Linked DNA regions of Arthrobacter globiformis. The main gene of each other region encodes a partner of the protein of the gene in region 2 in a complex. Links are inferred from orthologs where the notes say so. Each region holds a gene or a part of one and is shown on either strand. Other genes may lie near its edges. The genes, in order: hisF and hisH.

What was found.
Region 1: the proteins of hisH (region 2) and hisF are in contact, whole or in part, in a crystal structure (PDB 6RU0), measured with the Thermotoga maritima proteins. The link is inferred for Arthrobacter globiformis from one-to-one orthologs. Residues at the interface, in WP_004080484.1 of Thermotoga maritima: Asn15, Arg18, Arg22, Arg117, Leu118, Pro119, His120, Met121, Gly122, Trp123, Asn124, Asn134, Gly135, Tyr136, Tyr138, Val140, Tyr158, Glu180, Lys181, Ser182, Ser183, Lys184, Ile185; in WP_004080486.1 of Thermotoga maritima: Met1, Leu2, Ala3, Arg5, Ser40, Glu41, Asp45, Glu46, Ala70, Glu71, Ile73, Asp74, Ile75, Pro76, Phe77, Asp98, Lys99, Ser122, Gln123, Glu161, Thr195, Leu196, Asn247, Arg249, Glu251.

The regions. Positions count from the first base shown.
Region 1 is NZ_JAUSXI010000001.1:2,245,406-2,248,447, reverse strand. What follows is about bases 258-2,987. They hold hisF (imidazole glycerol phosphate synthase subunit HisF), read right to left. Parts: upstream 2,146-2,987; coding sequence 1,369-2,145; downstream 258-1,368. Other genes in these bases: hisG (ATP phosphoribosyltransferase), read right to left, coding at 2,194-2,987; QFZ33_RS10245 (TIGR03085 family metal-binding protein), read left to right, coding at 485-1,129; hisI (phosphoribosyl-AMP cyclohydrolase), read right to left, coding at 258-346. Outside these bases: more of hisI, read right to left, coding at 1-257; more of hisG, read right to left, coding at 2,988-3,042.
Region 2 is NZ_JAUSXI010000001.1:1,997,106-2,000,370, reverse strand. What follows is about bases 96-3,048. They hold hisH (imidazole glycerol phosphate synthase subunit HisH), read right to left. Parts: upstream 1,965-3,048; coding sequence 1,227-1,964; downstream 96-1,226. Other genes in these bases: QFZ33_RS09125 (histidinol-phosphate transaminase), read right to left, coding at 2,647-3,048; hisB (imidazoleglycerol-phosphate dehydratase HisB), read right to left, coding at 1,961-2,587; QFZ33_RS09140 (hypothetical protein), read right to left, coding at 1,068-1,226; priA (bifunctional 1-(5-phosphoribosyl)-5-((5-phosphoribosylamino)methylideneamino)imidazole-4-carboxamide isomerase/phosphoribosylanthranilate isomerase PriA), read right to left, coding at 246-992; QFZ33_RS09150 (SseB family protein), read right to left, coding at 96-236. In the rest of the region: more of QFZ33_RS09150, read right to left, coding at 1-95; more of QFZ33_RS09125, read right to left, coding at 3,049-3,265. UniProt on the Escherichia coli protein: IGPS catalyzes the conversion of PRFAR and glutamine to IGP, AICAR and glutamate. The HisH subunit catalyzes the hydrolysis of glutamine to glutamate and ammonia as part of the synthesis of IGP and AICAR.

The DNA.
Region 1 (3,042 bases), 250 kb from region 2 along the record:
GGAGGGCATCGCCGTCGCAGTCCAGGGCCACCGACTTGACCCACTGCACGTGGCCGGAAGTGTCACCCTTGCGCCAATACTCCTGCCGGGAGCGCGAGTAGAATGTCACGCGGCCGGTGGTCATCGTCCGGTTCAGGGCCTCGTCGTCCATCCAGCCCAGCATGAGGACCTCATTGGTGTCGAACTGCTGCACGATGGCAGCCACAAGTCCGGCGCCGTCGCGCTTCAGCGCCGAGGCAATCCCGGCCGGAAGGGGGCTTCCGGGCAGGAGGCTTTCGCGGGCGTCGGACGAAGGGGCACCGGCCGTTGGGGCGGGGGCGGGGCTGGGGGCGGGCTGCTCAGACATCACGTCAAGTCTAGTGCCCCCGCCGGGACGCTGGCACGAGGGATGCCTGTCACACTGCCGCCCTGTGAACAAGGGCACAAATTCACCTATATCAACAGACTGCGCAACTCTCACGGGGACGTGCTAGTTTTCCAAGTGATGCATTTCGTCGATCCGTCCCGAGAAGTTCTGGCCGAGACCCTGCTGGCGGCCGGTCCTGACTCCCCCACGCTCTGCAAGGGCTGGCAAACCAGGGACCTCGCAGCTCACCTGTACCTGCGGGAGCGGAAAGCCGCCGTCGGGCTCGGACTGATCATCAAGCGCCTGTCCAAGGCCTCAGACAAGGCAACCGCCCGCCTGGCCGGAAAGCTCCGGACCGCCGACGAGTATGCCAAGCTCGTGAACTCCTTCCGCGCCGGACCGCCCGCGCTCTCGCCCATGAAGATCAAGGCGCTGGATGAGAGCTCCAACCTGATCGAATACTTCGTCCACACGGAGGACATCCGGCGCGCCGTTGACCGCTGGGCCCCCCGCGCCCTCGACGCGGAATACTCGGACGCCCTGTGGGATGAGCTCGTCAAGCGGGCAGCCATCCTCTACCGCGGCGTGGACCTCGGCATCGTCCTGGTCAGCCCCTCGGGCCCCAGGCACGTCGCCAAGCGCGCACCAGTGTCCGTGGCTATCGTGGGGGAACCGGGTGAGCTGCTGATGCACGCCCACGGCCGCACCCGCCATGCGCTGGTCACCTTCGAGGGCCAGCCGGACGCCGTCGCGCTCCTCCAGTCAGCCGAAGTCGGGCTTTAACGTCACCGCAGATTGAGCTTGCCGAAATCTGGTTTCGACAAGCTCAACCAGCGGCGGTTTTCGACAAGCTCAACCAGCGGCGGTTTCCGACAAGCTCAACCAGCGGCGGTTTCCGACAAGCTCAACCAGCGGCGGTTTCCGACAAGCTCAACCAGCCGCGGTTTCCGACAAGCTCAACCAGCCGCGGTTTCCGACAAGCTCAACCAGCCGCGGTTTCCGACAAGCTCAACCAGCGGCGATTAGCGGACCTCGAAGCCGGCGTCGCGAATTGCGGTCTTGACCTGGGACATCATGTCGTCCGGGCCCCAGTGGAAGATGGAGGCGGCCAGGACGGCATCCGCTCCGGCCTGGACAGCGGGCGGGAAGTGCGCGGGTTCCCCGGCGCCGCCGGAGGCGATGATCGGAACCTTGACTGCGGACCGGACCAGCCGGATGAGCTCGAGGTCGAAGCCGTCCTTGGTGCCGTCGGCGTCGATCGAGTTCAGCAGGATCTCACCAACCCCGCGGTCCGCCGCTTCCTTGGCCCAGGCAATGGCGTCGATTCCGGTGCCCTGCCGGCCACCGTGGGTGGTCACTTCAAAGCCCGACGGCGTGGGCTGGGATCCGGGGCGGACGCGCCGGGCATCCACGGACAGCACCAGCACCTGGGAACCAAAGTGCCGGGTTATTTCGTCGATGACGTCGGGGCGGGCCACGGCGGCGGTGTTGATGGAAGCCTTGTCGGCGCCGAAGCGCAGCAGCTTGTCCACCTCGGCGACGCCGCGGACGCCGCCGCCGACGGTGAGCGGGATGAACACTTCCTCGGCGGTGCGGCGGACGACGTCGAACGTCGTCTCCCGGTTGCCGGAGGACGCTGTCACGTCCAGGAAGGTAAGTTCGTCAGCACCGGCGTTGTCGTAGCGGTGCGCCAGTTCCACGGGGTCCCCGGCGTCGCGAAGGCCTTCGAAATTGATGCCCTTGACCACGCGGCCGGCATCAACGTCCAGGCAGGGGATAACGCGGACGGCTACAGCCATGACTTCTCCTGTTGTACTGCTGCGGTGTGCTGTCTGGGGGAAACCGGGTCAGATCCGGCAGGCGTGGATGCTGCTGACCAGGATGGCGCGGGCGCCGAGGTCGTATAGCTCGTCCATGATCCGGTTGGTTTCCTTTTTGGGCACCATGGAGCGGACGGCCACCCACTCGGAATCGCGCAGCGGCGAGACGGTGGGTGATTCCAGGCCGGGTGTGAGGCCGGCGGCCTGCTCCACGAGCTCCTTGCGGATGTCGTAGTCCATGAGCACGTACTGCCGCGCCACCAGCACACCCTGCAGGCGGCGGATCAGGACCTCGATCTCCTTGGCCGTGCCGTTGGCGGCCCCGCCGTCGCCGGTGCGGCGGATGAGGACGGCCTCGGATTTCAGGATCGGATCCCCGAAGATTTCCATGCCGGCGGCCTTGAGGGTGTTGCCCGTTTCCACGACGTCGGCGATGGCATCCGCGACGCCGAGACGCACGGAGGATTCCACCGCGCCGTCCAGCCGGACCACCTTCGCCTTGATGCCGCGCTCCGCCAGGTAATCGCGCAGGAGCCCGTCGTAGCTAGTGGCAAGGCGCTTGCCTTCGAGTTCATCTACCGTGCGAAAGTCACCGATCGGCCCGGCGAAGCGGAACGTCGAGGCGGCGAAGCCGAGCGGAAGCAGTTCCTCAGCCTCCACCTGCGCGTCCAGCAGGAGGTCGCGGCCGGTGATCCCGACGTCGAGCGTTCCCTGCCCGACGTAGACGGCGATGTCCCGGGGGCGGAGGAAGAAGAACTCGATGTCGTTGTCGGGGTCCACCATGACCAGCTCGCGCGTATCGCGGCGCTGGCGGTAGCCCGCCTCGGACAGCATCGCGGACGCGGCTTCGGACAGGGATCCCTTGTTGGGTACGGC
Region 2 (3,265 bases):
AGAGCGGACACTGCGGTGAGGTAGCCGGCGTCGGCCGCGCCGTCGTCGTCCTCGAAGTTGTGGATTTTGGCATCGTCGCCGGCCAGGCTCCGCCCGGCCCAGGGCTGTCCCGCCGAGTCGGCGGCGCCTCCCGCCCCGGCGAGGGCGGCCTCGATGTGACCGGGCAGCCGGCGTGCCGGGGGCAGGTCCGCTGCCGGTCCGCCGCCGTCCGCGGAGTTGCGCTGGTGCTCGGTCACGGCGGCGTCCTAGCGCCGTCCGGCGACGTCGAGGGCCTCGGGCAGGGTGAAGGCGCCGGCGTACAGGGCCTTGCCCACGATGGCGCCTTCGACGCCGAGCGGCACCAGGGAGCGCAGGACCTTCAGGTCGTCCAGGCTGGAAATGCCGCCGGAGGCCACCACGGGCTTGCCGGTCTTCTCCACCATCTGCCGCAGCAGTTCGACGTTCGGCCCCTGCAGCGTCCCGTCCTTGGTCACGTCGGTGACAACGTAGCGTGCGCAGCCGGCCTCTTCGAGGCGGCCCAGCACGTCCCACAGGTCCCCGCCTTCCTTGGTCCAGCCGCGGCCGGCGAGGGTGGTTCCCCGGACGTCCAGGCCGACGGCGATCCGGTCACCGAAGCGGTCGATGGCCCGCGCGGTCCATTCCGGGTTCTCCAGGGCGGCGGTACCGAGGTTCACCCGGGCGACGCCCAGGTCCAGTGCCTTCTCCAGCGATTCGTCGTCCCGAAGGCCGCCGGAGAGCTCGACCTTGATGTCCAGCCGGCCCACCACTTCCCGCAGCAGGTCCGCGTTTGAGCCGCGTCCGAAGGCAGCGTCCAGATCCACCAGATGGACCCATTCCGCGCCCTGCTGCTGCCAGTTGATCGCCGCCTCCAGAGGCGTTCCGTAGCTTGTTTCGCTGCCGGCCTCGCCCTGGACCAGGCGGACGGCCTGGCCGTTCACGACGTCGACGGCGGGAAGCAGTTCAAGTACCGGCAGCTCGTTTTGGCTGGTCATCAGGGATCCTCAGTTCTTGTAGGCGCTGGTTCCCGTGCGCGGCGACTTCTGCGGCGCACACGGCGGGTTAGTTGGTTAGTTGCCGGGAAGGGTCAGCAGGTAGGCGGCCAGCAGCGACATGGCGGCCAGCACGTAGAAACCGATCTGGATCCAGAGCGGCTTGCGCTGCTGCCTGAAGGACAGGCCGCCGCCCACCAGGAGGCCGGCCAGTCCCATCAGGAGGATTGACCACATCTAGGCGTCCGCTGCCAGCCGGGAATTTGGCCCACGGAGCCCGTCGACCCAGTTCTTCAGGAGCCGCGCGCCCGCGTCACCGGATTTTTCCGGGTGGAACTGGGTGGCGCAGAGGGGGCCGTTCTCCACGGCGGCGATGAAGGGGCCACCATGCTCGGACCACGTGACCAGGGGCGGCGCCATCCGGGGCTGGATCACGTCGAAGTCCCAGTTCTGGACGCCGTAGGAGTGCACAAAGTAGAAGCGTTCACCCTCGACGCCGTCGAAAAGCCTGGAGCCTTCCGGGACCTTGACGGTGTTCCACCCCATGTGCGGCACCACTTCGGCCGGGAGGAGTTCCACCTTGCCGGGCCACTCCCCCATGCCTTCGGCTTCGGTTCCGTGTTCGACGCCGGCCTCGAAGAGCACCTGCAGGCCGACGCAGATACCGAGGACCGGACGGCCACCGGCAACGCGGCGTCCGATCATCCTGATTCCATCCACGGCCTTAAGCTCGCGCATGACCGTTTCGAAGGCGCCGACGCCGGGCACAACCAGCCCGTCGGCGTTCAGCACGTCCTCGGGTTTGGAGCTCAGGATGACCTCGGCACCGGCGCGTTCCAGCGCGCGCACGGCAGAACGGACGTTGCCGGAGCCGTAGTCCAGGACGGTGACGGTGGGCTTGCCCTCCGGGGATGCCGGCTTCAGCGTGGCCGACGGGTCGAGGATTGCGCCCTCGCGCAGTACTTTGCCGGTCACAGTGCTCCCTTGGTGGACGGAATGCCTTCGACGCGGGGGTCCGGCTCGACGGCTGCGCGGAGGGCCCTGGCGAAGGCCTTGAACTGGGCTTCCACAATGTGGTGCGGGTCGCGGCCGGCGATGAGGTTCATGTGCAGGCAGATGCCGGCGTGCAGCGTAATGGCCTCGAAGACGTGCCGCGTCAGCGATCCCGTGAAGTGGCCACCGATCAGGTGGTACTCCTGCCCGGCGGGCTCGCCGCCGTGCACCAGGTAGGGCCGGCCGGAGACGTCAACGACGGCGTGCGCGAGGGCCTCGTCCAGGGGCACGGTGGCCTCGCCAAAGCGGCGGATGCCCGCCTTGTTGCCCAGAGCGGTGCGCAGGACCTCGCCGAACGTGATGGCAACATCCTCGACTGTGTGGTGGACGTCAATGTGGGTGTCGCCCGTGGCCTTGACGGTCATGTCGATAAGCGAGTGCTTGCACAGCGCCGTCAGCATGTGGTCGTAGAACGGGACTGACGTGCTGATGTCCGACACTCCGGTGCCGTCGAGGTTAATCTCCACCAGCACGGAAGATTCGCTGGTGGCGCGCTCCATGCGTGCAGTCCGTGCCTCGGCAGCCTTGATTCCGGTGTCGCTCATGGTGATAGATGTCCTTTGACGAAGGATGGGGGCGGACCTGACCTGGTCCATATCCAAGTTTAGGCCGGAAGTGCGGCCTGCCGGGCCAGGATGGTTTCCAGCGCTTCCAGGAAGGCTGTGGTTTCCGTCTCAGTACCGGCCGTGACCCTCAGGTGGCCGGCGATGCCGACGTCGCGGACGAGCACCCCTGCATCCAGCAGCCCCTGCCAGACCTCATGGGGGTTCTCCAGCCCGCCGAAGAAGACGTAGTTGGAGTCGGACGCCGCGGGCCGCAGCCCCATCCGCGTCAGTTCCGCGACAATCCGGTCGCGCTGCCGCTTGATGTCCTGGACATCGGCCATCAGCGCCTCGCGGTGCTGCAGCGCCGCGAGGGCGGTTGCCTGCGTGACGGCCGACAGGTGGTAGGGCAGGCGCACCAGCCGGAGGGCGTCTGTCACCTCCGGGGCCGCGGCCATGTAGCCCAGGCGGGCGCCGGCAAGAGCGAACGCCTTGCTCATGGTCCGGGAGACGATGAGCCGCTCCCGGCCGGGCAGCAGGGTGAGGGCGCTGGGCGTGCCGTCGTGCGCGAACTCGTGGTAGGCCTCGTCCACGACCACCACCGCCTGGCTGGCTTCCCCGGCCTCGTAGACTGCTTCCACCACATCCAGGCCAAGGCCCGTGCCGGTGGGGTTGTTGGGC